Regions from separate parts of the Roseburia sp. OF03-24 genome, predicted to be linked through region 1. Evidence: predicted binding sites of a transcription regulator. Region 1 holds the regulator's gene; each other region holds the start of a gene.
The links. Region 1 encodes Rex, which represses fermentation and respiration genes when NADH is low (regulators of the CRP and FNR family bind a similar motif). Its sites were predicted from a motif close to ATTGTTAANTANTTAACAAT; they were not measured.
Positions count from the first base shown of each region.

Region 1 (8,140 bases):
CAGCCATAATTTTTGTGTCTTTTGCAATGTTTCCGCGCATCGCATCCATGTTGTGTAGAATTGCATCCAGATCGATTTCCGCATGCACTCTGCTGTATCTGTTCATGTTGATCCTCCATCTATTTTGTGTACCGTTTTTTATTCAACGAATTTTTGTTCATTATCGACCGGCTTTGTAGTATAAATATTCAGAACTTTTTTAATACCACAGATCAGATCTGAGGCTGTAAGCCCCTGTAACCCCGTTGTGCGTATCATAAGATCACCGGACAGGCCATGAAGATATACCCCAAGAGGAGCCGCCTGGTAAGGTGTTATTTTCTGTGCCATAAATGTACCGATCACACCACTTAACACATCTCCGCTTCCTGCTGTTGCCATTCCGGAATTGCCGGAAAGATTCAGGTATTTTTTACCATCCGGCAGTGCAGTTACGGTATGTTCGTCTTTTAAGACACATACAACGTGATATTCTTTTGCATAATCCGCAGCAGTCTGAAGTAAATGATGCTGGATCTCACTGACTGTTTTTCCGGTAAGCCGGCTCATCTCTCCGGGATGAGGTGTGATCACTGCCGGGATTTTAAAATTTTTCCAGATATCTGCCTCTGGTAAGTCATTCTGCTCTGCTATCAGATTTAACGCATCCGCATCAAAAAGAATTGCTTTCTTTTCCTGTGACGTTCCATATTCTAACACAAAATTTAATATCTGTGCAGCAGTTTTTTCTTTCCCAAGCCCGGGACCTGCCACAATGGCATCTGCCCAATCAAAAGCCTCCTGTAATACAGCCTTCCCCGGAGCAGCATTTTTATCATAAGTAGTAAGAACCGCCTCTGGAACACAGCTCTGTAAAATAATCCTGTTTTCTTCCGGCGTCAGCACACGCACCAGACCGCATCCTGTGGCGTAAGCAGCTTTTGCAGATAAAACTGCCGCCCCTGCCATATTGACACTTCCTGCGATCAGCAAAAGTTTTCCATAGTTTCCTTTATTAGAATGACTTTTTCTCTCCGGGAGCAGCAATAAATCTTTCGTTTCCAATGCCATTACTGACGGTGTCTCTCCCAGCCAGCTTTCTTTCGTGATACCGATATCACATACGATCACTCTGCCGGCATATTCATTTCCCGGCCAGAGAATACTGCCTAATTTCGCAAATGCGAATGTGATCGTGATATCTGCACGAAATGCCATACCAAGGACAGCACCTGTATCTGCAGAAATTCCGGATGCAATATCCACTGCCACTTTTTCTCCCGGAAGTGTATTCATACAACATAATATATCTGCATAAGTACCAGTCACGTCTCTCGACAACCCTACACCAAATAGTGCATCTATGACAGTTGTTGGTCTGATCTGTTCCGGTAAATCCGTATAGACAGGAACACCATATGCATTTAAAATATCCTGCTGGATTCTGTTTTGCTCCGAGCAATGATCTTTATTTCCAGCAAAAACAACTGTAACAGTATGTCCCTCCAGAAATAAAAGGCGGGCGATCGCAAGACCATCTCCACCATTATTTCCGCTGCCGCATACGATAAGAACTTCTGAGAGATCGACCTTTTGCTTATGGAGTTCATTTACAAATGTTATTGCTGCACGCTCCATCAGAAGAAGTCCCGGAACCTTAAAATGTGAAACGGTATTTGCGTCATATTTTTGCATTTCCCTGCTGTTTACAAGATACTTCATGATAATAAGCCCCCTGTTATAAGCAAAAAACGCCGCACAAAGATCTGTGCGGCAGCTAATTGCTTCCTGAATTTATGGCACCCTTTTCAGTTGCCGTTTTCTTCTGCTTTTTTGTTTCTGACAATGTTGTAAGATAACTGCATCAAACTGTCGGAAAGATGTACATTCTCTACAACAACATTTTTATCAATGAGCTCCAGGTCTACATGCGCAAAATTCCAGATTGCGCGGATTCCAAGTCCGACTAGTCTGTTTGCAATGGCATCAGCCTTTTCCTTTGGCATAGTAAGCGCCGCAATATCCACCTGATTTTCTGCACAGAAACTCTCTAATTCATCCAGCATGCGGATTTTGATTCCACGCACGGTCACACCGTCCAATGCAGGATTTACATCAAACAGTCCTATGATCACAAAACCAAGTTTTTCAAATTTCACATAGTTTGTAAGTGCCTGTCCAAGATTACCTGCACCCACCACAATAATATTGTGTCTTTCATTTAAACCTAATATCTTACCGATTTCCTCATATAAAAACTTTACATTATAACCATAACCCTGCTGGCCAAAACCACCAAAATTATTCAGATCCTGTCTGATCTGGGATGCAGTCACATTCATTCGTTTACTCAGATCATTGGATGATATACGTTCTACACCGGCATCTAAGAGTTCTCCGAGGTAGCGGTAATAACGCGGCATTCTCCGGATAACTGCCTGTGATATTTCTTTTTCCTGCACAAAAGGTTCCACCTTTCTTACGTTCTCTCGTTTATTATAGTGATTTCCCCTGTGTCTGTCAATGTGTGAAAAATTTAACTATCTTTTTTTCAATAAGATATTTTCTGTTTTGTCAGGAAATATCATCAATCAGTTCCATCTAACTGCATTGACAGCTCTTCCCAGGTTTCATAGCAGGTTTCCAGTCGTTCCCTGCACTCCTGCTGTCTTGCTGCAAGCTCATTTAATTTTGCGGAATTAACTGCGTTTTCCGGCTTTGCACATTCTTCATCGATCATGCTTATTTCACTTTCAAGTGCGGCAATCTCTTCCTCGGCTTTTTTTAAACTGTTTTCAATTTTACGAATCCTTGCCTGCTCTGCTTTTTGTGCCTGCCAGTCGAGCTTATTAACGGCATCATCCTGTTTCTTAGGCTGCACATCTGAAGTTTCTGGCTGTTTCACATACAACTGCGTCATAATATCATGTTTTTCCAGATAATAATCATAATTTCCGATATAATTTACAATTGTTTCACCTGTCAGCTCCAGGATTCTTGTTGCTGTCTGATTGATAAAATAGCGGTCATGTGAAACAAAAAATACCGTTCCTGTATACTGGTTTAATGCAGATTCCAAAATTTCCTTGGATGTAATGTCCAGATGGTTTGTCGGCTCATCTAAAATAAGAAAATTAGCATCTGAAAGCATCAGTTTTGCCAGAGAGACACGGCCTCTTTCACCACCGCTTAAATCTGAGATCCGCTTAAACACATCATCATTTGTAAATAAAAAGGCTGCCAGTACATTGCGGATCTTTGTGTTGTTCAGCTCTGGATAAGCATCTGAGATCTCTTCAAATATGGTTTTTTCCATATGTAAAAGCTGATGTTCCTGATCGTAATATCCAATGTGAACATTCGAACCAAGTGTTACCGTACCACCATCTGCCTGTATCAGATTATTGATGATCTTTAAGATGGTCGTTTTCCCGGTTCCGTTATTGCCGATCAGTGCTACCCGCTCCCCACGTTTAATCTCGAATGAGATATCCGAAAACAATGTAACCGGCGGATATGATTTTGCAAGACCTGACACCGTAAGGACATCATTTCCGCTGACCACATTTGGCTCTAACACGATCTTAATGTCTGTATTGTCCTCAACCGGTTTTTCAATACGTTCTATCTTGTCTAACATCTTTTCGCGGCTCTCCGCACGCTTGATGGATTTTTCACGGTTAAACGATTTTAACTTTGTGATAACTTCTTCCTGATGTCTGATCTCACGCTGCTGATTATAATATTGTTTTAACAGATCTTCACGGACTTTTGCTTTCTTCTTCGCAAAATCCGAGTAATTTCCCTGATATACATACGCTTTATGCTGGAAAATCTCTACAACTTTTGTGACAACGCGATCCAGAAAATAACGGTCATGTGCTACGATCACAACAGCCCCTTTGTAAGCCCGCAGAAAATTCTCAAGCCAGCGGATCGACTCCATATCCAGATGGTTTGTCGGCTCATCTAAAAGTAATACATCCGGCTTTGTGACTAAGAGTTTGCCAAGCGAAACCCTGGTTTTCTGTCCTCCGGACAATTCATTCATCTGTTTTGTTAAATCTTCGTCCGAAAAACCAAGTCCTTTTAAAATACCGGTTACTTCACTCCGGTATGCATATCCGCCCTGCAGTTCAAATTCGTGGCTCAGACGATGATAAACCTCCATCAGTTTTTCCAGTTCCCCACCGGTCTGCTGATTCATTTCTGACTCCATATTGCGGAGTTTCTGTTCCATTTCAAGGATGTCAGCTCTTGCATTAAGAACTTCGTCATAAATGGTTCTGTGCCCCGATACATCCTGATACTGTGCCAGATAACCGATTGTTTTATCTTTTGCAAGGATCACTTCACCGGTATCGGACGTTTCTTCGCCCATAATAATTTTAAGCAGCGTAGACTTGCCGGCACCATTGATGCCGACAATCGCTGCTTTTTCGTTTGCTTCAATATGAAAACTTACATCTTTTAAGATCTCATCTGTTCCAAAAGACTTTGAGATACTCTGACATGACAAAATCATTTTAAACTTTCCTCTAATGTTGTTCTGATTGCCTTGATGAAATTTTCGCTGTTTAATACAACCGGATTCGGATTTGTAGTAATCAGCGCAAGGTCTTTTGTCATTTTACCATCTTCAATGGTCTTTATACAAGCCTTTTCAAGTTTTTCTGCAAAATCAGATAATGCCTGGTTAGAATCAAGTTCTCCACGTTTCTTAAGTGCACCTGTCCATGCAAAAATAGTTGCAACAGAGTTTGTGGATGTCTCCTCACCTTTTAAGTGTTTGTAATAATGGCGCTGTACCGTTCCATGTGCAGCTTCATATTCATAATATCCATCCGGGGAAACTAATACAGAAGTCATCATGGCAAGTGAACCAAATGCACTTGAAACCATATCACTCATGACATCTCCATCATAATTTTTACATGCCCAGATATAACCACCCTCAGACTTCATTACACGTGCAACTGCATCATCGATCAATGTATAAAAATAGGTAATACCTGCTTTTTCGAATTTTTCTTTGTACTCTGCATCAAAGATTTCCTGAAAAATGTCTTTAAAGGTATGATCGTATTTTTTTGAAATCGTATCCTTTGTTGCAAACCACAGATCCTGTTTTGTATCCAGCGCATAATTAAAACAGCTTTTTGCGAAACTTTCAATGGAATTGCAAAGGTTATGCTGTCCCTGAACAACGCCTGCTCCGGTAAAGTTGTGGATCAGTTCTCTCGTCTCTGTACCATCTTCCGCTGTATATACCAGCTCACATTTGCCTGCTCCAGGAATCTTCATCTCAGTTGCTTTATATACATCGCCATATGCATGACGCGCGATCGTGATCGGTTTTTTCCAGTTCTTTACACATGGCTCGATCCCTTTTACAACGATCGGTGCACGGAATACCGTTCCATCTAACATGGCGCGGATCGTACCATTCGGGCTTTTCCACATTTCTTTTAAATTATATTCTGTCATACGTGCTGCGTTTGGTGTGATCGTTGCACATTTTACAGCAACACCGTATTTCTTTGTTGCATTGGCAGAGTCAACGGTAACCTGATCATTTGTCTCATTACGATGCTCTAATCCAAGATCATAATACTCTGTTTTTAAATCAATAAACGGCAGAAGTAATTCATCTTTGATCATTTTCCAGAGGATTCTTGTCATCTCATCTCCGTCCATCTCTACCAGTGGTGTTGTCATTTTGATTTTTTCCATTATGTTCTCCTTTTCTATTGAAATAAATTGTCCCATCCGTAATTGTCCATATTGTGAATGGTGTTCATCATATGCTCATTTGCAAGTTTTTCTGCCAGATTGGCATCATGTTTTTTTAATGCTTCCACAATCTGTCTGTGTTCCTGATTCGATTGCACAGAACGTTTTGGATCTGCAAGTGTGATTTTACGTACACGCTGCACATAATGATGAAAATCAAGCAGCACATGTTTCAGCTCTTTACTGTCAGAAGCGTTATATAAAATTTCATGGAAACGGTTATCTAATTCCACGACTTGTTCTGAATTTCCTTTTGCTGCATGGAAATCAGACAGATATATATTTTCATCCAGTTCATCTAACTGCTCTTTTGTGATATTGTCCGCAGCCCACTTTGCACACAGTCCCTCCAAACGTGACCGTATCTCGTAAATATCCTGAATATCTTTCTTGGAAATACCTACAACATAAGCACCCTTATTCGGAATGATGGTGACTAATCCTTCCAGTTCAAGCTGGCGGAGCGCCTCACGCACCGGAGTACGGCTGACGCCTAACTCTTCGCCGATATTTTTTTCCTTCAGTTCTTCGTCTGTCGCATATTTTCCGGATAAAATATTCTCACGGATCGTATGGAACACACGGGAACTTAAGGAATAATTATCCTCTCCCATATATGACACCTCATGCTCCTATTGTTACATTTAATTCCTTACAGCATTTTTCAATTTCTTCTACTAATTCCTTATCCGTCAGTACCGTAACACGTCCATCCTCATACTGCTTGTCTACCCAGACTTTTACTTTTTTTACAAGTTCTGAGTTCTTATCGACACTCTTATCTTTCGGAAGATGATAATATGAGTTGATCCAGAGAGCAATTCCTGCAAGACCGGATGTGTTGGAAACAGATACTAATGGCGGTCTGTTTAAGAATTTTCCGGTATCAAAAATATTATAGATCTCCTCATTTTTCAGAAGTCCGTCCGCATGGATTCCAGCTCTTGTAACGTTAAAATTACTGCCGACAAACGGTGTACGGCTCGGCTGCACATATCCAAGCTCTTTTTCAAAATATTCCGCCAGCTCTGTGATCACTGTGGTATCCATACCATCGAGTGTTCCCTTTAACTGTGCATATTCAAAAACCATAGCCTCAAGCGGTGTGTTACCGGTACGCTCTCCGATACCGAACAGGGAGCAGTTGACACCACTGGCTCCATAAAGCCATGCCGTCGTAGAGTTATTAACTGCTTTATAGAAATCATTATGACCATGCCATTCGATCAGTTCAGAAGGTACACCTGCATGTGTGGTCAGACCATAAATGATACCCGGTACACTTCGCGGAATCACAGCACCAGGGAAATTCACTCCATATCCCATAGTATCGCAGGCACGGATCTTGATTGGAATCTTATATTCATCCATCAGCTTCATAAGCTCCACACAGAACGGAATTACAAAACCGTAAATATCAGATCTTGTGATATCCTCCAAATGACAGCGTGGACTGATACCTGTTTCCAAACACTCACGGATGACACTCAGGTAAAGATTCATGACCTCTCTTCTTGTCATTTTCATTTTATAGAAAATATGATAATCCGAGCAGCTTACCAGAATACCTGTCTCACGCAGACCGATATCTTTTACTAACTGGAAGTCTTGTTTGCTTGCCCGAATCCAGCTTGTAACTTCCGGAAATTTATAACCGCGCTCTAAACATTTATAGACGGCATCTCTGTCTTTTTTGCTATATAAAAAGAATTCACTCTGTCGTATCAGACCCTTCGGTCCACCCAGGCGATGCAGATAATCATAGATCGTCACGATCTGTTCTGTTGTATAAGGTGCCCTTGACTGCTGTCCATCACGAAATGTCGTATCTGTGATCCAGATATTTTCAGGCATATTATGTGGTACAATTCGGTCATTGAATGCGATCTTTGGGATCTCATCATACGGGAACAGATTATGGAATACATTTGGTTCTTTCACATCTGCTAACTGATAAAAATGCTCTTCAAGCTGCAGCAGATTCGTTTTCTTATTCATTACAACTTCTCTCATAACGTAAATCCTTCTTTCTGCCATGACTCCACGCCATGAATGCATATTTTTACTTTTAGAGTGAATATTTTTTCATGCATAATTGTATACAATTATACTTTTTCTATATTCTACACATTTCCTCTCTTATTTGTCAAGGCATAAAATTTTATATTTTCTATAACTTGCAGTTATAAATATGTTAAAATATGCATCCTGTATATTCCTTTAAACCTAACAGAAAATTTTTTCAGATTTGTAACACTTATCTGGCTTTCACATAAGATACAGTGTAAGAAAAATTTCTGGAGGTTTTATATGAGTGATTTAGCTGCAACAAACTGTGGTGGTGGATGTTCCTGTAACGAGGGAGGAT
Region 1 is NZ_QSCK01000021.1:6,436-14,575, reverse strand. It holds gene alr (alanine racemase) at 1-106, opposite strand, end outside; gene DXA60_RS11620 (NAD(P)H-hydrate dehydratase) at 139-1,701, opposite strand; gene DXA60_RS11615 (redox-sensing transcriptional repressor Rex) at 1,788-2,441, opposite strand; gene abc-f (ribosomal protection-like ABC-F family protein) at 2,567-4,504, opposite strand; gene DXA60_RS11605 (NADP-dependent isocitrate dehydrogenase) at 4,501-5,712, opposite strand; gene DXA60_RS11600 (GntR family transcriptional regulator) at 5,727-6,386, opposite strand; gene DXA60_RS11595 (isopropylmalate/homocitrate/citramalate synthase) at 6,397-7,785, opposite strand; gene DXA60_RS11590 (chorion class high-cysteine HCB protein 13) at 8,083-8,140, shown strand, end outside.

Region 2 (8,140 bases), on a different contig from region 1:
CATTATCATCCGCTGTACCGGGATCCTCTTCTTCCCTTTGCGCCAGTTCGGCGCACATATGCTCATAATCAGCGATCACCGGATCTAAAATGGCTGTCATTAACGCTTCTTTACTCTCAAATGAGAAATAAAATGCTCCAGTCGTGACACCGGCTGCTTTGCAGATATCCCGGAGACTGGCTTTTACATAACCCTTTTTTAGGAACTCTGCCCTGCCGGATCTGATCAGTTTTTGTTCTGTCTGTTTTCTGCGCTCATCTTCCATAACACAAGTTATGTTAGCACAAACTAACTGTTTTGTCAATTTTTGATCTGAACACTCACGCCATCACCATATATATATCCCATATTTATTTCTTTCTTCCATATAAATGCAAATCTCCATTACATCACACGACATCCATTCTGATCTCATCAATGATACTCTTATCCTTTTGCTTAGTTGTTTCAGCCCATGTGATAATCATCACTACCACAGTCAAGACGACCACTCCTGCTATTAACATTCCCCATGGAATATGATATAACACCGGAAACGCTTTTCGTATAGACAGATTCATTGCAAATGGTATTGCAATTCCGAGTACAGTTCCTGGTATCAGTGCTTTTATAATGCATATCAGGCTTTCACAGTAAAGCATTTTTTGAATGGAAGCATTTGTCATTCCAACACTTTTTAAAATTGCAAACTCTCGTCCTCTGATCCTGATATTTGCCGCAAGCGTGTTGATCACACTTGCAAATCCCATAAAAATCAACAGAATAACAAATCCATATAGAATAATTTCCGCAAGGATAATTGCGATATTTAACATTTTTGCCATCGTATCCATGCGGCTTATTCTCACCGTATATCCCTGATCCACATAGGAATCCTCTGTAAGTACCGGATAATATTCATCCATGATTTTTCTGGCATATTCTGCAAATGCCTGTTCATCATCCGGTGTACAAAACCAGTCGAAATATCTGGCAGTAACATCCGGCACAACAATCCTTACCGGATCAGGAGACATATCACGAAATCCCGGTTCTTTCAGATCTTCCTGATATAAAAAACCTCCAATTTCAATCCTTTTCTTCTCTTCGGCTGCATTTATCAAAGTGATTTCCGTAACCGTTTCTCCAAAGGGTTTTATGCTCTTTGTTCTCCCATTATCATTATACTGGTAACTGTTTATCAAAAGATTACTGCCGTAAGGAGCTCCTGCTCTGTCACACAGCTTCTGATATAATTTTTCATCCACCGATATGAGAGAAACCCCTGCTTCTGCATTCTCATCAAAAATGTCTGGAGCCTCTGACATATCCTTAGACAGGAAATTCTTATCCAGGATTGCCTGATATGTACATGCATCATTTCCTACTCCATATACTTCTATATTACCATATTCAGCTAATCTTTTTGTTATTTCGTTATAAGTTATAGAGGATATTGGTGATACGATCTTTTCTTCGGTACGTCCGGTTCGTTTATTCACCTCTATATTGCGAATTGAACAATAATCCACATCCATCTCTTTTGAATCCGGCGTCATCCATTCCTGAAACTCTTTCGCTTGTTCTGCCAGTCCACCTGTCATCAAAAACAGTAAAATTGCAAGTGATAATGCCCGTACTGTTGCTTTGTATCCTGATTGATTCCTTTTAATATTTTTCCATGCAATCTCTCCTTCACATCCAAAAATTTTTCCAGCCAATCCACCTTTTACAGCAAGCTCTTTTAGATTTATGTCTGTCGTTATACCTTTTACACACTGTATTGCAGTAAGCCTTCCAACAGTTTTTGCAGGCTTGTACGCAGATCTAAGAACAATCAAAAATGAAAAAAAGGAAGCAAACAGATATGTCCATACCGAAATATGAAATGACAAAGAAAAGGAAAACGGTCTCATAATAATACTTTTTGAAAGTTGATCGATATTCGAAACAAAATATCCTGTGATTTTTATACCAATATATCCAAGCAAAGTTCCTGCCATAAGTCCAAGCGGAATACCAACCACACAAAGCCACAAACTTTCACAGATAACACATGCTCTGATCTGTTTTCCGGTTCCACCTACACATTTTAAAATACCAAATTCCTGAATCCTTTTATTGGCACTTGCCACAAAAATATTTGATATCACCGTTACCGACATAAGAGCGATCAATATCCCTAAAATTAAAACCGGAACGAAAATCAAAAGAAAATACACACTGCTATAGTCTCCATATCCCGGTTCTAAAAAAACCGTAAGCATCCTGTTGCCACTGGTTACAAAACACATAACTGCCGTAACAAGTGCTGTTGCCAGTGAAATAGCAGAAATCCCTGCCATTGTTCTTTTTTTATTTAATTTTAGCTGACTGAGTGCGAGCTGTGATGTAATTTTCATGATTTCATCACCTCATCTTTTACAATTTTCCCGTCTCCGATCGTAATGATCCGGCTCGCCTGCAAGGCAATTTTTTCATCATGCGTAACTAAAAGAATCGTCTGCTTATACTTTTGATTGGCAAGCTTTAAAATATCCATAATCTCTCTGCCCGTCTTACTGTCAAGGTTTCCAGTCGGTTCATCCGCCAGTATAAAAGCCGGCTCATTGATCAGTGCCCTTCCGATTGATACTCTCTGCTGCTGTCCACCGGACATCTGTCCCGGAAGATGTTTTGCCCGTTCCAAAAGCCCAAGCAGCTGCATCATTTCTGTTAATCGTTTTTTATTTTCTTTTCTTCCATCCAGTTTCCATGGCAGCATAATATTTTCCTCTGCAGTAAGCGTAGGAATCAGATTGTAAAACTGATAAATAATTCCCAGATTTCTTCTTCGAAAAATAGCAAGTTCATCCTCGTTCATTGCAGCAATATCATTTTCCTCGATCACGACAGAACCACTGGTTGGATGATCAAGTCCTCCGATCATGTTCATAAGGGTAGATTTTCCTGAACCGGAAGCTCCGACAATCGCAACAAATTCTCCTCTTTCAACAGAAAAAGAAACATGATCAAGTGCGGTCACTTCCGCTTCTCCCTGACCATATTTCTTTGTCAGCTCTCTTACTTCTAAAACAGCCATCGCATTATCCTCCCTTTTCACTACTGATCTTAACAATGTAAAATGACTGTTCCGTGACAAAACCAAAATCAATTATGACAATTCTGTCACTTAAAAAATTTTATGATAAACGTCGTACCGCATCCATAGTTTCCAAAATCAATATCTATATCTCCGCCCTGTCCTTTGACAATTGATAACGCAAGCGGCATCCCAATCCCAAAGCCATTTTCATTTGTGGAATATTCAAATCTTTTAAAAAGGGCTGCGTACTGCTCTCTACTCATTCCTGCACCGCTATCCTTTACCGAGATCCAGCTATACAACGGATTTCCACCGCTGTCTATTTCGATTTCACTATCTTTCGGAGAATACTCGATCGCATTTTTTACAAGATTCGTAAGTGCCTCCACCGTCCATTGCTTATCACAACTGATAACGCTGTCATTTTTCAGTATAAGTTTCTGATTATTAATATCTAAAAGTATCGCAACCGAAGGATTTACAGCTTCAAGCAATTCTGATGTCTTTATATCTTTTTTTATAAACTCAATGGCATGTGCATCAATCTTTGCCATCTTAAGCAGTGCGCCTACAAGCCACTCCATCTTGTTTAAAGAAACTCTGATGTTATGAATAAATTCCGCCTGTTTTTCCGGTTCTGCATCTTCTAATAAATCTGCCATGATCATCATGGAAGTGATAGGTGTTTTAAGCTGATGAGAAATATCTGCCATATAGTCAGAAAGAATGTCTCTTTCCGATTCGATCACCTTGATCTGTTCATTTTTCCTGTTAACCAGAGCATAGATGTCATTTTTTAAAATCTGAAATGCACCCTCTCTGTTATCACGGATATCAAATTTCTCACCGGAAATATAGCCTTTCACAAACTCAGACAATTTTTCTACTTCTTTTTTCTTAATCCACACGATATCCCATTCCTCTCACAGTCTCGATCTGTAATGCCGCCCCGAGTTTTTCACGCAGTCTTTTCACGTAAACAGTGAGTGTATTATCCTCCACAAAATTACCATCTATATCCCAGATTTTATCTAAAATCTGCTGTCGGGATAATAAGACTCTCTGATTATTAGCAAAAATAAGAAGCAGTCTGTATTCTAACGCAGTAAGATCAACAATCCTGTCATCCACATAAACTTTTGCCTCATCCGTATTGATCTTGACCTGTCCTATGCAAATGATATGATTCTTTCCCGTCTGCTTATTCTGAACCGATAACACACGCCTTACTCTCGCAAGCAGTTCCCTGATCCGGAAAGGCTTTACGACATAATCTGCTGCACCTTCATCAAAAGCCCTGACAATCGTATTTTCATCATCAACTACAGTCAGAAAAATGACGGATGTATCTGTATTTTTTAATTTATTGCCTATATCAGCCCCCAGTCCGTCCGGCAGCTGCATATCTAAAATTGCAAGATCAAAATATCTTTTTTCGATGAAACCACACGCATCTGCAACGGTCACAGCATGACAGACTTCATAGCCTTCCATTTCCAGTGCATATATAATTCCCGATGCGATCATAGTATCATCTTCTACCAGTAAAATATAATTCATCTGCAACCCCTTTCTCATTCTGACCAGTCACTGCTTTTCAAAAAATCCACTGTAAAATAATAACACAAAATAAAGAAAAAGCCTACCGCATCCGCTGCGACAGGCTTCTCTTTATTTTTCAATTTTTTATTATCACAGGCATTCCTGCATCAGCAGCATAGCAATTATGTCCTTATGCCTCAGCCTGCTCTGCGATCTTCTTATATCCATCCATGTCATCATAGATGCTGTTTGTCCATGGATTCTTTTTCTTCTGGACAGATTTGTAGATCATAAATACAAATACTGTAACGTTAGCGATCAATGCTAAAGCACTTACGATGTTGTAGATTACCGGATTGTAGGTAGAGTTTACAACAACTACCTCATCCTGGAACATCGGCCAGCACTGCGCGAAGAAGCACCAGATGGAAAGTGTTCTGGCACGGTTCTCAAGCCATGCACCCTTGTTGATAAGAAATGCTGCTGTTGTCGGAGCTAACAGTAATGCAAGTCCGCAGTACCATGCGTGGCTCGGCAGACAGTTATATGTATAAGCAAAGTTCCATAAATCGTATGCAACGATCCAGAACCACATCATATCCGGCCAGATCATATCGCGTGAACTGTCTTTGTCACTCTTTTTACGTACACATACGCCAAACCAGCCTGCGATCGTAACCGCATTTAAAATACCTGCGATACCATTCATAATATTCCATGGTCCGCCAAGTACGAACATGCCCGGCTCATCGGCGAGTTCTGTGATATTGCCCCAGTACTGCATTGCAACCTGGAAATCACGGGAACAAGCCTCGAAAATATTGATAGCAAGGATTGCCGGAATTAAAAGCATGAAGATCTTGTTGTTTTTCAGTTCCCAGGTCGTACCGTCTTTTCTTGTTCCCTTGACATAACGGAAACACCAGAAGAAAATACAGCCTGCGGTGGATGAATAATACTTTGCAAGGTGGAACCAGTCGGTATAGGCAATACCTTTTAATACCGTAAACCATGTAACTGTTCCAATGACCGGAAGTATGAACCAGAAAAAGAAACCGCTCCACTTCCATCTTCTTGATACTTCATTAAGCAGAACCAAAGCTGCAAATACTGCTACCCAGATCAGAATTACCGTAAGATTCGAAAATCCATTTCCCGCTGCGGTAAATCCTGAAGGGCCTTCATGAAATGTAAACATATACATTCCTCCCTTATATAGATTAGTTTTATCTGGTCATACCAGACATTGTTATAATTTTAACATTAATTTTATAAAGTTTCAATATAATTTATGTTTTTCTGCAAAAATGGCACTTTTTCGTCCTTTTGAACCAAAAAGTGCCATTTATTTCTTGTGGTATAACCAGTTTTATTTTTCATCCTCGATCGTAAGCGTTCCAGGTCTCACGTTCAGATAGATACTGCCTTTATCGGGAGTTTGACACATTGAAATGCAAAAAAGTACCGCAAAGCCTTGAAATAGGCTTATTTTTTTGTCAAATTTTTATTTTTATTATATAGTAATATTTAGTGATATCGTCTTGAAACACTGAAATATAAAAGTGAAAAAGAGGATGCTACTGTCATGATCCCATTTCATTCCAACAGACTCATGGACTATAATAAGCAGAAACTTTTTTCTGGCGGATATCTTTTTCTTCAGTCTATTTACTATGGACTTAAGCTCGATTCTGTCTGCCGAAAAATCAAAAGCCGACATAAATTCGAGTATGATCTTAATTCGATTTTATCTGATTTAATTTATACAAGGGTTCTAGAACCTTCCAGCAAAAGTTCTTCTTTCCGAGCAGCAAAACAGTTCCTTGAGCCTCCCACTTATGAACTTCATGATGTGTACCGAGCTCTTTCTGTTCTTGCTTCTGAAATGGATTTTATTCAATCAGAAGTTTATAAAAATAGCTTTTTTCTCGGTGACAGAATGGATCGGATCCTTTATTATGATTGCACAAACTACTACTTTGAAATCGAACAGGAAAATGGAGATAAAAAATACGGAAAAAGCAAAGAGCACCGTCCGAATCCCATTATTCAAATGGGTCTCTTTACGGATGGTGACGGAATACCTTTGGCTTTCTCACTCTTTCCTAGAAACCAAAATGAGCAGAAATCCTTAAAACCTTTAGAAACAAAGATTCTCCAACAATTCGGCTGTGATAAGTTTATCTATTGCAGTGACGCCGGACTTGCTTCTGAGGATAACCGTGTTCTTAATCACATGGGACAGAGGGCATTTATTGTCACTCAGTCCATCAAAAAGCTGCCTGCTGAAGACCGGGCATGGGCTTTAAAGAAAACTGGCTTTAAACGTCTCTCAGATGATAAACCTGTTGACCTCACAAAACTGACAGATGATGACAAGAACCAGCTTTATTATAAAGACGAACCATTTACAACAAAAAAACTGGATCAAAGATTGATCATAACCTACTCCCCTAAATATGCCGCTTATCAGAAATCCATCCGTGCGGAGCAGATCTGTCGGGCAGAAAAAATGGTTGCAAATGGCTCTCTAAAAAAACAGCGCAAAAATCCAAATGATCCTGCAAGATTTGTAAATAAGGTAGCTGTAACCAACGAAGGAGAAAAAGCTAAGATCCACTATTATCTCGATACGGATAAGATTGCTGAAGAAGAAATGTATGACGGGCTTTATGCGGTATGTACAGACCTGCTTGATGATAACGTTGCAGATATCTTAAAAGTCAGTGAAGGAAGATGGCAGATTGAAGACTGTTTCAGAACTATGAAAACAGACTTTGAAGCCAGACCCGTTTACTTAAACCGTGAAGACCGAATTAAGGCTCATTTTCTTACCTGTTTTCTTGCTCTGTTACATTTCCGGTTATTAAACCGCTCCTTGAAAGGGACTTATACCACAGAACAATTACTTCACACTTTAAAAGACATAAAATTTACGGATATAGAAGAACAGGGCTTCATGCCGGTATATGAGCGTCAGGAAATCACTGACGATCTCCATGAAACCTGCGGATTCAGAACGGACTATCAATTCATAACAAAACGGAAAATAAAAGGAATTCAGAAAAAAAGTAAGCGGAGATAAAACATTACTATATTTCGTGTATGCAGATAAAAGTGCCACACCCCTTGTATTTACAGGGATTGTGGCACTTTATTAACTAATCAACTGTCAAAAATGAGATTATACACGCCTGTTCTCAAAATGCAAGGTTTTTATCCTGAGCCATATAGAGTTCCGCAAAATATGGATCTTACTTCATCAGTTTCTCAAAAGTCCCCTGGCAGAATCACGAACCGGGCAGGAAAGATTCACCTTTTCCAGTGCCATCATGATCTCATTCGGAAACTGCCTTTCCACGCGGAATATGACCAGTTCCATAAATCCGCGTATCAGATAATGATTTAACATTTCCTCATGATTAAGGACTTTCTCTTTCATTTGCATCAAAACTTTCAGCAATACATTCGACACTACAAAAACAACCAGATATCCGCATAATTCAATAGAAAAGAATTAAATACCCCAGGCAC
Region 2 is NZ_QSCK01000001.1:1,358-9,497, forward strand. It holds gene DXA60_RS00010 (TetR/AcrR family transcriptional regulator) at 1-304, opposite strand, end outside; gene DXA60_RS00015 (ABC transporter permease) at 390-2,381, opposite strand; gene DXA60_RS00020 (ABC transporter ATP-binding protein) at 2,378-3,061, opposite strand; gene DXA60_RS00025 (sensor histidine kinase) at 3,148-3,972, opposite strand; gene DXA60_RS00030 (response regulator transcription factor) at 3,962-4,624, opposite strand; gene DXA60_RS00035 (DUF5692 family protein) at 4,797-5,804, opposite strand; partial or broken gene DXA60_RS00040 (IS1634 family transposase) at 6,144-7,691, shown strand; gene DXA60_RS00045 (hypothetical protein) at 7,869-8,048, opposite strand.
Region 2: a site for Rex is predicted at 5,852-5,871, ahead of DXA60_RS00035 (DUF5692 family protein). Genes of this name have one in related genera too.

Region 3 (8,140 bases), on a different contig from region 1:
TTATAGTGATATTTTATCATATTTTTGTGTTAATAACAATTTTTATCACTTATTTTTTTGAATGTTTATAAAATAATATACAAAAGAACAGACCGCTTTGAGCAGCCTGTTCTTTTGTTCTTCTAATTGTACTTAAATTAAAGAATAATCTTCTTCGGACATTTCTGTGCACAGATACCACATCCGACACATTTTTCCTGATCAATATATGCTACATTGTCAATGACATGTACGGCATCTTTCGGACAGTTCTTCTCACAGAGATGACATCCGATACATCCAACGGAACATGCCTTCATTACATTCTTGCCGACATCCTTAGAACTACACTGAACAATATGTTTTGCTGAGTAAGGAACAAGCTCGATTAAGTGTTTCGGGCAGGCAGCTACACATTTACCACAAGCCTTACATGCCTCTTTGTCAACTAATGCAATGCCGTCTACGATATGGATCGCATCAAATGGACATGCTTTCACACAGGAACCATATCCCAAGCAGCCATAGTTACATGCTTTGGGTCCACCGTTTGGAACAAATGCCATAGATGCACAGTCCTCATTACCGGTGTACTCATAGTCTTTCTGTGTCTTATCACAGGTACCTGCACATTTTACGAAAGCAACTTTTTTCTCACCCTCGCCAGCATCTACACCCATGATCGCACCGATCTTTGCCGCAACCGGTGCACCACCGACCGGACACTGATTTACCGGTGCTTCACCTTTTGCGATCGCTGCAGCAAGTCCGGAACATCCGGCATAACCACAACCACCACAGTTATTTCCTGGAAGTTCGCCTAAGATGGCAACTTCCTTCTCATCAACTTCTACTTTGAATTTTTCTCCGGAAATACCAAGGAAAAATCCAATCAAGATACCTACGCCGCCCACAACAAGGGCTGCAACTAATATTGCTGTAACGTTCATCTTATTTTTCCTCCTAAATCATTCCTGAGAATCCCATAAACGCGATAGACATCAAAGCTGCTGTGATCAGAACGATCGCAGTACCCTGAAATGGTTTTGGAATATCATTGTATTCAATTTTTTCACGCAGACCTGCCATCAGAACGATCGCGATCAGGAATCCGAATGCAGTTGCAAAACCATTTACAACACTCTCTAAGATTCCATATTCTTTTGTAACGTTTGTTAATGCAACACCTAATACGGCACAGTTTGTAGTGATAAGAGGAAGGTATACACCTAAACTCTGATACAATGCCGGCATTGATTTCTTTAAGAACATCTCAACAAACTGTACTAATGCTGCGATAACAAGAATAAATACGATCGTCTGTAAATAAGTAAGATCGATCCCCTTGCTCATCAGATAGCTGTTTGCAAGAATAAATTTATAGATCAGTGCTGTTACAAACGAGGAAATCGTGATAACGAACACAACTGCACCGCCCATTCCGGCTGCTGTCTCTGTTTTCTTGGAAACTCCTAAGAACGGACAGATACCAAGGAACTGACTTAATACAACGTTATTTACAATCGCAGAACCGATTGCAATCAAAAGTAATTCTTTCATCTGTACCTATCCTCCTACTCTTCTTTTCCGGCAGCATCTGCTTTTACAGTTGCTTTACCGCTGCAGTGTGCAGCCTGGCTGCAGCCGGAGCAGTCGCCGCTCAAGCATCCTGCAGGCTCTGCTAACGGTTTTCCTTTTGCTTCCATCTTCGCTCTTACAATGTTCATAATAGCAACCAGACAGGACAATACTAAGAATGCACCAGGAGCCATAACGAAAATTGTGATCGGTGTAAACCATTTTAAGGATAAGATCTGGAATCCGAAGATCTGACCTGCTCCTAAAAGTTCACGGATCAAACCGATGCAGGTAAGACCAAATGTAAATCCAAGTCCCATACCAATACCATCAAACATAGACGGGATTACCGGGTTCTTAGAAGCATAGCTTTCTGCACGTCCAAGGATGATACAGTTTACTACGATAAGAGGAATATATACACCTAAAGACTCGGAAAGGCTTGGTGTATATGCCTGCATGATAAACTGAACCATGGTAACAAGTGATGCAACGATTACGATGAATGCCGGCATACGGACACCATCCGGGATCACTTTACGGAATGCTGAAATCAGCATATTGGATAAAATAAGTACCACTGTTGTGGAAAGTCCCATACCAAGTCCGTTGACTGCTGAGGAAGTAACCGCCAATGTCGGACACATACCAAGCATCAGAACGAAGGTAGGATTCTCCTTGATAATACCGTTATATAAACGTTCTACATTCTTGTTCATTAATTTGTACCTCCCGCTAAAACATTCTGGAAGTATGTCAGGCAGGCATTTACACCGTTAGCCATAGCTTTTGATGTAATGGTAGAACCTGAAATTGCTTCGATCTCGTTGTCGGCTGACGGAGCTGACTTAACAACGGTAAAGGAATCTACTTTTTTGTTTTCAAACTGACCGTAGAAATCTTCTTCCTGCGCCTTCATACCAAGACCAGGTGTCTCAGAAATAGATGTGATGGAATAACCATTTACAGTTCCATCATTCTGGATACCTACGGAGAATGTGATAGATCCCTGACTTCCGTCCTTTGCGGTTACCGTAAATACATAACCAAGTGTATTTTCGGATGCATCCTGTGCTGCAACTACTGTCTCGATCTCATCGGAATATCCGTTTTCATCTAACAGAGCCTGTGCTGCGTCTGCATCAAAATCTGCATAATCTGTAAAATGATCTGCATCTGTAAATACCTGTTTGTAGGCATTCTGTGTTTTTTCTTCATTTACCTTGTCAATTGAAGGTTTTGTGACACCGTACACAACTCCAAGTAAAAGTCCAAGTACGATTGTAAAAGCAAATAAAATTAATGCGTCATGAACGATCTTCTTATTCATCTTATTTGCCTCCTTCCTGCTTTTTGGCTTCTTTTACCATGCCAAATGCTCTCGGAACTGTATATTTCTCGATCATCGGAACTAAGATATTGCTTAAGATGATTGCAAAAGAAACACCTTCTGCATTTGCACCAAAGCAACGGAACAGTCCGGTAAAGATACCACAGCAGATACCAAAGATGATCTGTCCCATTGGTGTGATCGGTGAAGTAACATAATCAGTAGCCATAAAGAATGCACCAAGCATGAGACCACCACCGCAGAGCTGTGCTGTAATATAAGTCCAGTCAGCACCATGTCCGCTGAAAAGAAGCATGAAAACAACAAATGTTATAATATAGCTTGCCGGGATTCTAAGATCGATCACTCCCATTAAAATCAGGAAGATCGCACCGATCAGAATAGCGATTGCAGAAGTCTCACCGATTGTTCCGGCAGTACGTCCGATCAGCATATCCATGGTATTTACTGCATCCCCGTTTCTCATTGCCGCAAGCGGTGTTGCTCCGGTATAAGAATCAATCGTAAAGTTTGTCATGTTCGCTGCAAATGCGATCAGAAGGAAACATCTTGCACCCAGTGCAGGGTTCATGAAGTTCTGTCCGAGGCCGCCGAACATACATTTTACAACAATAATTGCAAATACACCGCCAAGAACTGCTTCCCACCATGGAAGTGTAGCCGGGAGGTTCAATGCTAAAAGTAATCCTGTCACAACAGCACTCAGATCATTGATCGTCTGTTTTTTATGTACGATCTTGTTAAAGATCCACTCTGATGCAACACAGGATGCGATTGTTACTAAAATTAAAATCAGTGCTCTGTATCCAAAGTTATAGATACCAAATAAAGTTGTCGGAAGCAATGCAATAATTACATAAAGCATGATTCTTTCCGTTGTATCTTTGGAACGCACATGTGGTGATGATGAAACATGATATAAATCACTCACAGGAATCCACCTCTTTCTTCAGTTTTAAAATTTTATTTAATATTGTGAAAACACATTTTCCGAAAATCTCTGCGAATCATGCTTTCATTATTTCTTGTTGCGTTTTGCAGCAAGAACCTGTTTCTTCATGGTCTTAATGGACTGTGCAAGCTGTCTCTTCGCCGGGCATGCAAAACTGCAGCTGCCGCACTCCACACACTCTAATCCATGCCATTTTTCAAATTCTTCGGAAAGTCCCTTATCTGAGAACTTTGCAAGTCTTGACGGGATCAACTGCTCCGGGCATGCCTCCACACAACGTCCGCAGTTGATACATGCTGTCTGTAATTTCTCTGCTGCTGCAACCTCATCCTGTGACATACATAACAGGGAAGATGATGTCTTTGTGGTCGGAACGTCTAATCCAAACATTGCAAATCCCATCATCGGACCACCGGAAATGATCTTTTCAGGTTGTACTTTAAATCCACCAGCCGCATCAACGAGTTCCTGATAACTCGTACCGATGTTATATAAAAAGTTGCCAGGATGCTCGATCGCATCACCAGTGATCGTAGAGATACGGTTTGTTACCGGTTTGCCAAGTTTGACAGCATTGTAAATTGCAATGATCGTCTCAACATTGTCTACGATACAACCAGCATCTGCCGGAAGCATTTTAGAATTGATAGAACGTCCTGTTACCGCGTAAATCAGCTGACGCTCACCACCCTGCGGATACTTTGTCTCTAACGGACAAACCTCGATACGCGGCTCATCTTTTACAAGTTCCTGCAGTTTTTCGATACAATCCGGTTTGTTATTCTCAATACCGAATACACCTTTTGCTTTGTCAAAAATCTGAAGGATGATCTTCATACCACCGATCAGTTCTTCCGGATTTTCTAACATTCTCCGGTAATCTGCCGTCAGATACGGTTCACACTCTGCACAGTTTGCAATAATGTACTCAATTTTCTCCGGTTCTTTCGGTGATAATTTTACATGAGTCGGGAAACCTGCACCACCCATGCCGACAACACCGGCTTCTTTTACTTTACCAATGATCTCTTCTTTTGATAAAGCAGTTACATCTTCACACGGTGTATAAGAAACCTCTTCGAACGCTCCGTCGTTTTCGATCACGATGGAATTGACCATATCGCCAACTGCCACACGACGCGGTTCAATAGCTTTTACAGTACCGGAAGCAGATGCATAAATTGGAGACGATACAAAACCGCCCGCTTCTGCGATTTTCTGTCCCTTTAATACTCTGTCGCCTTTCGCCACTATCGGACTTGCAGGTGCTCCGATATGCTGTGATAACGGATACACCAGGTCGCCCTTGGGTAAAACTTCCACAATTGGCGCATCCTTTGCTAATTCCTTGCCTTCGTAAGGATGGACGCCGCCTTTAAATGTCTTTAAACCCATTTTTCGTGCCCCACTTTCTCTTAATTGTATTCTATTCTATGATATAGCTCATAGAACATTTATCCTATAGATTATACCACAAAATGATACATATTACATCTGTTCCTTGTATTTTTTTTAGTACCTTTTGACAAAATTTTCACAATTATTGAGATAATTCCACCAATTAAGAGTAATTCCATTTTCCTTATATATATGATAAAATTGCAGTAATCCAATGAATTTACCTGCCATAAATGGCAGTACATATAGGGAATACACATGCGCAGAAAAAGCGCAGGAATGGAGACTTTTATGAAATACTGGCACGAAGAAATGCCTTTTACATTAAACGATTCGCTGACAGAACAGATATTTACAGAAAAATCTCTTTTTTTTGATATAGAGACAACCGGATTTTCAGCTGTCCGCACATCACTCTATCTGATCGGATGTGCTGCGCGGAAGAAAAATCTGTTGATTGTCGATCAGTTTTTTGCAGAAACTCCAGCAGATGAATCGGATGTGCTGCATGCATTTTTAGATTATCTGAAAAATTTTGACACGATCATCACATTTAACGGAATCGGTTTTGATATTCCGTACCTGACAAACAAATGCCAGAAATACAAAATTTCCGCACCATTTTCTTCCTATGAATATGTTGATATTTATAAAATGATCTCCGGCTTCCGTTTTCTTTTTGCCCTGCCTGATCTCAAGCAGAAAACAGTGGAACAATTCATCGGTTTAAACCGCCAAGATATGTATAACGGCGGCGAACTGATCAAAGTATATCAAGAATATCAGAAAAATCCCGATGAGAAACTTATCTCTCTTTTAAAACAGCACAATTATGAGGATGTTATCGATATGCCAAAACTTCTCTCTGTCCTGTCCTACGTAAAACTGTTTGACGGGGCATTTACCGTAACATCCATCAATGCAAATGAATATGTCTCTTATGACGGCAGACCATGCAGGGAGCTTCTCTTTTCTCTGCAAAACGATTTTTCGGTTCCTAAACGTGTTTCCTGTCATTATGAGGATTTCCATCTAGTGGTCGATACAGACCAGACAACACTCTGTGTCCGCTTATATACAGGAGAGCTTAAATATTTTCTTTCTGATTATAAAAACTACTGGTATCTGCCCGAGGAGGATCTCGCTATCCCTTCAAGCCTTGCTGCATCGATTCCAAAAGAACGCAGGAAAAAGGCTACCGCAGGAACCTGTTATGAAAAAAGGAATGCCATTTTTCTTCCCCAGTATCAGGAAATCGTAAAACCGGCATTCCGGCATATGTTTAAAGATAAGAAAAGCTACTTTGAACTTACAGAAGATTTTGCTGTTTCCAAAGAAATGCAAAGAGAATATTGTCTGCATGTACTGCAGTTTATCTGCAATAAAAAAATGTAGTCTTTACAAAAACCAATAAAAATCTTATCAAAAAACAGGAAGTCTGAAATATGACTTCCTGTTTTTCATCTCAGAGACTCTGATGTCTCTTATCTTTCTTATATATCTTTTACTGTTTTTCAAAGAAAAACGATGTATGTCTGTCAAATCCAAGTTCTCTGTAATTCATGATCTGCTCTGTGCTTCCAATAAAAAGCACGCCACCAGGCTGGAGAGCTTTATGGAATTTCTGATAGATCACATCTTTTGCCTCTTCTGTAAAATAAATAACCACATTACGGCAAACGATCAGATTGCAGCCACTTGGATAAGGATCTTTTAGCAGATCATGTTTCTTAAATTCCACTCTTTTTTTGATCTCATCTGAAATCTGATAGGAAGAACCAACTTTTGTGAAATATTTTTTCTTAAGGTCATCCGGTACGGAAGCGATACTCTTTTCATTGTACAGCCCCATTCTTGCTGTATCGAGCACCTGATTGTCAATATCTGTCGCAATGATCTTAATATTAGTAAGCGGCACCTGTCTTGAAAGAGCCATGACAAGTGAATATGGCTCATCTCCTGTCGAACAGGCTGCACTCCAAATTTTCAGGTTTTTACCAAATTTTTTAATCAGTGCCGGAAATACCTCTCCCTCTAATATCTTCCACTGATCTGGATTACGATAAAACTCAGAAACATTGATCGTCAGGAAATTGATAAACTGATCAAATTTCTCTTTATCTTTCTTAATCAGGGCTACATAATCATTGTATGTCTTGACATTGTTCTTGGTGATCAGCGTATTAATACGACGACGCATCTGTTTTTCCTTGTAAGAATTCAGATCGATTCCTGCAAGCTGTAAAATATCTTTTTTAAACTTTTCATAATTATCGGTTTCAAGCATAATCTACTTTCCTCCTGTTTCCTTTTGCACAAAAGTTCTGTAAAAACAGATTTACTTTCATGCCATATCAAAAATAGGCTTTACACATTCTGTGAAAGCCTATTTTTCATCCATATTACTGTATACGGAATTTAGTTCTCTTCTGCTGCAACTGCATCGATATCGACATCTGCAACATCAGCATCTTCTGACTCATTTGTCTCAGGAGCAAGTAATGCTTTGATGGAAAGACTGATCTTCTTCTCGTCCTCGTTGAAATCAACGATCTTAGCTTCAATCTCCTGACCTACTTTTAATACATCAGATGGTTTCTCAATATGCTCTTTTGCAATCTGGGAAACATGCAGTAATGCGTCAACACCCGGAGCAAGCTCTACGAATGCACCAAAGTCTGTCATTCTTGCCACTTTTCCTTTTACAACGTTTCCAACCGCATATTTCTCTGCAGCACCATTCCATGGATTCTCTGCCGGGAATTTCATGCTGAGTGCAATCTTTGTCTCATTAATGTCTTTGATGAATACACGTACATGATCACCAACATTAAATACTTTCTTAGGACTTTCTACTCTGCCCCAGGACATCTCAGAGATGT
Region 3 is NZ_QSCK01000014.1:31,049-39,188, forward strand. It holds gene DXA60_RS08815 (RnfABCDGE type electron transport complex subunit B) at 138-929, opposite strand; gene DXA60_RS08820 (electron transport complex protein RnfA) at 943-1,539, opposite strand; gene rsxE (electron transport complex subunit RsxE) at 1,554-2,276, opposite strand; gene DXA60_RS08830 (RnfABCDGE type electron transport complex subunit G) at 2,276-2,887, opposite strand; gene DXA60_RS08835 (RnfABCDGE type electron transport complex subunit D) at 2,889-3,839, opposite strand; gene rsxC (electron transport complex subunit RsxC) at 3,927-5,255, opposite strand; gene DXA60_RS08845 (ribonuclease H-like domain-containing protein) at 5,550-6,653, shown strand; gene DXA60_RS08850 (CheR family methyltransferase) at 6,763-7,545, opposite strand; gene rpsA (30S ribosomal protein S1) at 7,677-8,140, opposite strand, start outside.
Region 3: a site for Rex is predicted at 5,382-5,401, ahead of rsxC (electron transport complex subunit RsxC). Genes of this name have one in related genera too.

Region 4 (8,140 bases), on a different contig from region 1:
GATCGGAAGAACCCACACGCAGGCATGTTTTATAAAAAAACAGATCACAGCCATAACAAATTTATGATAATTTCCTTTATAAAGTGCTATCAGGATCTGTATCGGATGTCCTTTATGTCTCTGATAACTCTCTATAAACCAGTTTTCCGTATCTATGCCACTTTTTGGCAAAGTCTTTCGTTCAAAATCATTCATTTTTTCATATCCTTTAAAATTTATAGGATGATTCTAATTCTTTTTTATACAAAAAGCAATATTTCACATTGTTCATTCTGCAAAACAAAAAAATGCCATAACAGTATCTTAAGATACTGTTATGACATCTTTTGTCAATATTATTTCTGATTATACCGGATATGCACCATTCTTTGTATCTGCGATTGTTGCATCTACTTTTTTCTGCTGTGCCTCACGGTATTTGAAGAACTCAGTTGCAACCTGTGGGAATAATGCGTAGGATAATACATCCTCATCCTGCTGTTTCCACTGTTTCATCTCAGCTTCAATCTTGTCAAGTTCTGGCTCTAACAGATCTGCCGGTCGGCATGTGATCGCATTCTTCTTCTCATCACCTAATACTTTATCGACAACTTCCGGATTGAACGGTTTTACAGTCTGACCATATTTTCCGAGAAGAACGTCTTTTGTCTCTTTGGTAGCTACTTTGTAACGCTCACCCATTAATACGTTAAATACAGCCTGTGTACCAACGATCTGTGAAGAAGGTGTAACAAGCGGTGGCTCACCGAGATCTTTACGAACACGTGGTACTTCTGCAAGTACTTCCTCGTATTTGTCTTCTTTGCCCTGCTCTTTTAACTGGGAGATCAGGTTGGATAACATACCACCCGGTACCTGATATAATAAAGTCTTGATGTTTACACCTAATACTTTCGGGTTCATCAGACCGCTCTCTAATGCTTCCTCTCTCATCGGACGGAAGTAATCTGCGATCTCAGCCAGTTTGTTCTGGTCTAAACCGGTATCAAACTCTGTACCCTTAAATGCCTCTACCATAACTTCAGTAGCCGGCTGGGATGTTCCAAGTGCAAATGGAGACATTGCTGTATCAATGATATCGCATCCTGCCTCAACTGCTTTCATGTATGTCATGGAAGCAACACCGGATGTATAGTGTGTATGTAACTCCAATGGGATATCGATCACATCTTTGATCGCACGAACCAGTTCGTCTGCTTTCTGAGGAACTAAAAGTCCTGCCATATCTTTGATACATACAGAATCAGCTCCCATATCCTCTACTCTTTTTGCCATATCAGTCCAGTAATCTAAGGTATAAGCATCACCAAGTGTGTAAGATAAAGCAACCTGTGCATGTCCTTTTTCTTTGTTACATGCGCTTACTGCTGTCTGAAGGTTACGAAGATCATTCAGACAGTCAAAAATACGGATGATATCAATACCGTTTGCGATAGATTTCTGTACGAAATACTCTACCACGTCATCTGCATACGGACGGTATCCTAAGATATTCTGTCCACGGAATAACATCTGTAATTTTGTATTTTTGAATCCGTCTCTTAATTTACGAAGACGATCCCATGGATCTTCTTTTAAGAAACGAAGGGATGCGTCGAAAGTAGCGCCTCCCCAGCACTCAACAGCGTAGAATCCAACCTTGTCCATTTTATCTACGATTGGAAGCATCTGCTCTGTTGTCATTCTTGTTGCGATCAGAGACTGATGAGCATCACGCAGTACTGTCTCTGTTATTTTTAAAGGTTTTTTAACAACTTCAGCCATTTTTTCCTCCTTATACAGCGAATCTGTTTTTGTTCCGCTGTCTGATTAAATTCCAAAGATTGCCATGAATACACCGGCTGCTACTGCTGTACCGATAACACCGGCAACGTTTGGTCCCATTGCATGCATAAGTAAAAAGTTCGTAGGATCTTCCTCTGCACCAACTTTCTGTGATACACGTGCAGCCATAGGAACTGCAGATACACCGGCAGAACCGATGAGCGGGTTGATCTTGCCTTTTGTAATGAAGCAGAGTAATTTACCGAATAATACTCCGGCTGCTGTACCGAACATAAATGCGATCAGTCCAAGTGCAACGATCTTTAAGGTTGTTGCATTTAAGAAAGCCTCTGCACTTGTGGATGCACCAACGGATGTACCAAGTAAGATAACTACGATATACATTAATGCGTTAGATGCTGTCTCAGATAACTGACGGACAACACCACACTCACGGAACAGGTTACCGAGCATTAACATACCAACGAGCGGAGCTGTGGTCGGAAGGATCAGACATACGACAACGGTTACCACGATTGGGAATAAGATTTTCTCAAGTTTGGATACCGGACGTAAATTCTGCATCTTAATGGCACGTTCCTTTTTCGTTGTAAATAACTTCATGATTGGTGGCTGAATGATCGGCACCAATGCCATGTAAGAGTATGCTGCTACAGCGATCGGACCCATAAGACCAGACTGTCCAAGTTTTCCTGCAAGGAAAATGGAAGTAGGACCATCTGCACCACCGATGATAGAAACGGCTGCTGCTGCTTTATCATTGAATCCCATCAGGATTGCAAGGAAATATGCGCCGAAAATACCAAACTGTGCTGCTGCTCCTAAAAGGAAGCTGATCGGGTTTGCGATCAGAGGTCCAAAATCGGTCATCGCACCAACGCCAAGGAAAATAAGGGATGGCAGGATTGACCATTCATCTAAGGTATAAAAATAATGGAATAAACCACCGACACCGTTACTCATCTGTTCCGGAGTTGCAAAGATATCCGGATAAATATTTACCAGAAGCATACCAAATGCGATCGGAACGAGTAACAACGGTTCAAACCCTTTTGCAATAGCCAGATACAGGAAAATACATGCAACTAAGATCATTACGAAATTTCCCCATGTCAGGTTGAAAAAGGCAGTCTGATGAAGGAGGTTGCCCATTGTCTCAGTAAAATAACTCATTGTTATCCTCCTAAAATTAGTTGTTTAAAGTTGCCAGTAATGCACCTGCTTCTACCATATCACCAACGCTTACGTTGATGCTTGCTACAGTACCATCTTCGGTAGCAACAACCGGTGTCTCCATTTTCATGATTTCAAGAACTAAGATTGTGTCACCTTTCTTTACAGATGCGCCTACAGAAGACTCGATCTTAAATACTTTTCCTGCTGCACCTGCTTCGATCTTAACATTGCCTGCGCCACCTGCCGGAGTTGCTGCCTTCGGAGCTGCTGCCGGTGCCGGAGCTGCTGCACGTCTCGGTGCTGCTGCCGGTGCGCTTACTGCACCATTTTCTTCTACAGTAACATCATAAACATTTCCATTTACGGTAATTGTATAGCTTTTCATTGAATCATCCTCCTGTGATCATTACTTTTTTAACGACATACTATTTTATAACTTGTCTTTTTTCGTCTATCTTCTATGAATAGAACGTACTACGAATCCATCTGCTGACGTTCCTTCTGCCGCTGCGATCGCTGCAGAAATAACTGCAACCAGTTCTAAATCGTCGGTAAGAGAAGCTGCTTCCTCACGCTGTTCGATCTGGTCTACTACAGGATCTGCCACTTCTTTCTTTGCACCAGCATTTGCTTTTTTGTTCTGTAAATACGGAATTACTTTAAAGCAGCTGATGATCAGACTGATCAGGATAAGAACTACGAATACGGTTCCCATTCCCATCAATGTATTCATGCCGGCTTTTTCCATTTTCTCACCAAGTGAATACACAAGATCTGCACTGGCATCTGTAAGTTCCGGTGATTCTGTTTCGTAATTATATTCATATACATATGAAACAACTACATCTCTGTCTGAGAAATGTAAAACCTGATCTGCAGTCACAGTTTTCTGTGCTTTCGTCACAGTAAGCTCTCCAAGTCCCTGATATGAACCTAAATCCGGAACTGTTTCACCCCAGGATGTCAGTAAATGGGCAAACGCATCCATTCCGTTGGAATCATAATATTCTGCACCGCTTTGTATATCTTCATCTGAAAATGAAACAAGCGCAGATACTGTCTGCTCCATGTTATCCTGAATATCAGAATAGCTCATACCAAAATAATCAACGCTCTTAGGATCCGTTCCACATGCTGTCATTGCCAGAACCATAAAGCAAAGACAAAGCATAAGAGATAATTTTTTCTTCATAACTTCACCTTTCTATTTTGTTCCATGTTTCTTGTCCGGTACACCTGCACATTTTGTATATAATAATTCAAATGCATCTACAAGGTACTTTCTGGTGTCTGCCGGATCTAAAATAAGATCTACATAACCGCGTCTTGCTGCAGTCATGACACTAGACTGTAATGCATCATATTCTTTTGCTTTTGCTGCAAGTTCGTCTGCAGATGCATCTGCGTACATGATCTTAGCTGCAAGATCTCCATCCATCATACCGATCTTTGCATCTGTCCATGCATATGTAAAATCTGCTCCGATTGCTTTGGAGTTCATTGTCACATAAGCACTTCCGATTGCATTTCCGGTAATTACGTTAACTTTCGGGCAGGTTGCATCAGCAAACGCCATAGTCATACGTGCAAGTGCTTTTGCAAGTCCTTTTTCTGCACATACAGTAGCTGCATATCCTTTTACATTTGTTAAAGACAATACAGGGATCTCAAATGCATCACAGAAATTAACGAACTCTGCTACCTTGTTGCATCCTCTTGCTGTTAAAGCTCCGGAGAACTCTTCTGCTTTTTTGCCTTCTTCATCATAAACTTCTGAACAGTTTGCAACTGCGCCGATTGTCATTCCGTTTAACTGGATAAATCCGGTTACCATGTCTTTTGCGTAGTTTTTCTTTGTCTCAAAGAAAACATGTCCGTCAGAGATCTCGCTGAGTAAATATCTCGGATCACCTTTCATAGCTGCCATGTTCTCACATGCACGGTTTAAATCATCCTCACATTCAGATGTATATACATCTCCCTCGTTATTTAAAGGAAGAATGCTTACTAACTCACGAATCTGTGCAATGATCTCATCCTCTGTTCCAACTGCATCGATGCAGCCATTCTTCTCACTCTGGAACTCTGCTGAGGATGTATCGCATTTTTCAACACGGTTGCCATCGATCGCATTCGGGGAGTTGATGAACATTTTTCCTTTGCTCTCCATAAATGCAAAATCAGATAATGCAGGTACTACTGCAAGTCCACCGCCACAGCTTCCGAAAATAGCGGAAATCTGTGGAACAACGCCGGATGCTGCGACCTCCTTTGCGTAGATCTCACCAAATCCGTTTAATGCATCAACAGATTCCTGTAAACGCATTCCGGCGCAATCGATAAATCCGATCACCGGTGCTCCCATTTTCATTGCCATATCATATACGGCTGCAATCTTCTTTGCATGCATCTCTCCGATAGTACCGTTTAATACGGCTGCATTCTGGCTGTATACAAATACCAGATTACCATCTACCAGACCGTGTCCGGTAATTACACCATCGGACGGTGTATCTGTGTCTGCAAGATTAAAGTCTGTATTTCTTGCGGTTACGAGAGAACCGATTTCCATGAAACTGTTCTCATCGACTAACTTGGTAATACGCTGCATTGCCAAGCTATCATTACTACTATTCATCCTTTTTGCCCTCCATCTATAAAGTTTGTTACCACATCTTTCGACATGGTACATAGTGAATAATGTAAAAATATAACAAATTCCGCTAGGATAAATTATAGATGGTCGGCGACAAATTTTCAAGTGAATTGTTAATTTTTTGACAGTTTTTTTTCACATACATAGTGTTTTGGGCATTTACAGCGGAAATAATTCGGCTGCTTTTTTTATGCACCAGAAAAAATCTATTTTTTTTACCGTCTCCTTTACCGTAACTGTACGTTTTGCCAGAATCTCATCCCCAAGCAGATATGTAATTTCTCCTGCAAAATCCCCATTCATTACCGGCGCATAAAGTTTTGGCGTCACTTCATACTTTACCTGTATTTCCTGCTCATTTCCAATCAGCAGTGCTGTCAGTCCTTCTATCGGTGATATTTCCAGTTCTGTTCTAACCTCTCCACCGATCTTTTTGCTCTGCCCGCCTTTCACCTCTACAGCAGCAGATTCCTTTGTGTTCAGCTCAATCTCATCCAGTTTTATTTTTTTAAACATTGTAATTCCATACTGCATAAGTTTCTTCGCATCTGCCCACTTATATGTTTTATTGTTCGGCCACCCGCAGGCAAGCAGTGCTACAATAAAAGTCCTGTCATCACGCTGTAATGCGCCTATATAACAGTATCCCGCATTACCGGTAAACCCGGTTTTACCGGACAATGCCCCATCCATCATCTGCAAAAACGCATTATGATTGTAACAGGTATAACTGTTTTTCCCATCCATATCATGAAACTGATATTGCCCTTCCTGTGTGATCGTAAGAAACTGTCCCGCCATCTTAGAACCTTTGATACAATACCGCATAATCAGCGAAAGATCCGCCGCTGTCGTATGGTGAAAACCGTCTTCATCTTTTGCATCCAGTCCGTTTGGTGTAATAAAATAGCTGTCCTCACAGCCGATCTCTTTTGCTTTATCGTTCATCATTGCTGCAAAATCAGCCGTTGTGCCTGCGATATGTTCAGCGATTGCCACTGCACAGTCATTATAAGATTCTAACATCAGTCCGTACAGCAGATCCTTCAGATAAAAACGCTGTCCTTCCCTCATACCAAGATGTACTTTCGGCTGTGAAGCTGCAAGTGCACTCACGGTCACTTCACTGTCTAACTCACATTTCTCAAGTGCAATGATACAGGTAAGAATTTTTGTTGTACTCGCATTTGCCATCGCCTGATGTCCGTTTTTTTCATACAGGATACGTCCGGAATCCGCGTCCATGAGCACTGCCGACCTTGCATACAAAGAATTCTGATCCGGCTCTCCCATTATTTTCTCCATCTGCACATTCCCACTTTGTTCAAAAGCTTCCACCACCTGTATACCGTTTCCAATTAAAATTACAGTAATAAGTATCCACGCCAGCAGCTTTTTCCACATATGCAAAACTCCAAAAAAGTATTTCATCAATCCTTATGTACACAACATCAAAAACATGTGCATTTACATCAAAAAAAATACATATAAAACCGGATCAGATATCCAGTTTCATATGCATTTCCGCTTCTGCTTCCTGTTTAAATTCCTCAACCTGGACCGGACTTGGCACAGGGAGTTCATCTATCGAATGTACACCAAAGCTCCTTAAGAACTCTTCTGTCGTTCCAAAAAGCAACGGACGGCCCGGTGCGTCAAGTCTTCCCAATTCACATACCAGATTATACTCTACCAGTTTATTTACTGCATGGTCGCAGGAAACCCCTCTTATCTTTTCAATTTCTGCTTTTGTGATCGGCTGTTTGTAGGCGATGATCGACAGCGTCTCAAGTAAAACATCGGTCAACACATGTTTTTTCGGCTGTTTGGCAATTTTTACCAGATATTCATACATTTCTCCTTTTGTACACATCTGGTAAGAACCGTCAAGTTCCATGATCTTGATCCCGATACTGTCATTTTCATAGCGTTTCATCAGATTTTCCACGATCTTTTTTGTCTGTTCTGTATCAAGTTCGAGTGTTTTTGCTATGCGTTCCAATTCCACTGACTCTCCCATCGTAAACAGGATTGCCTCAACGATTGCTTCATATTTCTTTTCTTCCATGCCAGTCCCCATTTTGCTCTGCAGCTACGCAGCAATTTTTGATTCAATTTTTATATCATCGAATGTGTATTCCTGCGAAACAACTATCTTTCCCATTTTCATCAGTTCTAATATTGCAAGAAATGTCACAACCACTTCCATTTTCCCGGACTGCGCTTCTAAAAGGCTCCGGAATGAGAAATGTCCGTGATGCATGCTGTACTCTTCCACATACGACATCTTATCGGAAAGTGACACTTCCTCTTTCTCAATTTTTCCAAATTTAGAGCGGACCGGATCGATCTTGTCCGCCTGTTTTTTTATGATAGACTGAAATATATCGTTCAATCTTGCGAGTGTGATACCGGACATCAGTTCATTCACATCTACCGGTTCTTCATATGCAAGCACTTCCGGCGGAATCGTCGGTACTTTATACAGGACTTTTTCCGCATCGATCTGACGATCCTTAAGTT
Region 4 is NZ_QSCK01000014.1:45,357-53,496, forward strand. It holds gene DXA60_RS08880 (ABC transporter ATP-binding protein) at 1-195, opposite strand, end outside; gene DXA60_RS08885 (oxaloacetate decarboxylase subunit alpha) at 346-1,764, opposite strand; gene DXA60_RS08890 (sodium ion-translocating decarboxylase subunit beta) at 1,810-2,958, opposite strand; gene DXA60_RS08895 (biotin/lipoyl-containing protein) at 2,975-3,346, opposite strand; gene DXA60_RS08900 (OadG family transporter subunit) at 3,413-4,153, opposite strand; gene DXA60_RS08905 (acyl-CoA carboxylase subunit beta) at 4,166-5,599, opposite strand; gene DXA60_RS08910 (D-alanyl-D-alanine carboxypeptidase family protein) at 5,777-7,021, opposite strand; gene scpB (SMC-Scp complex subunit ScpB) at 7,116-7,685, opposite strand; gene DXA60_RS08920 (segregation and condensation protein A) at 7,710-8,140, opposite strand, start outside.
Region 4: a site for Rex is predicted at 5,727-5,746, ahead of DXA60_RS08905 (acyl-CoA carboxylase subunit beta). Genes of this name have one in related genera too.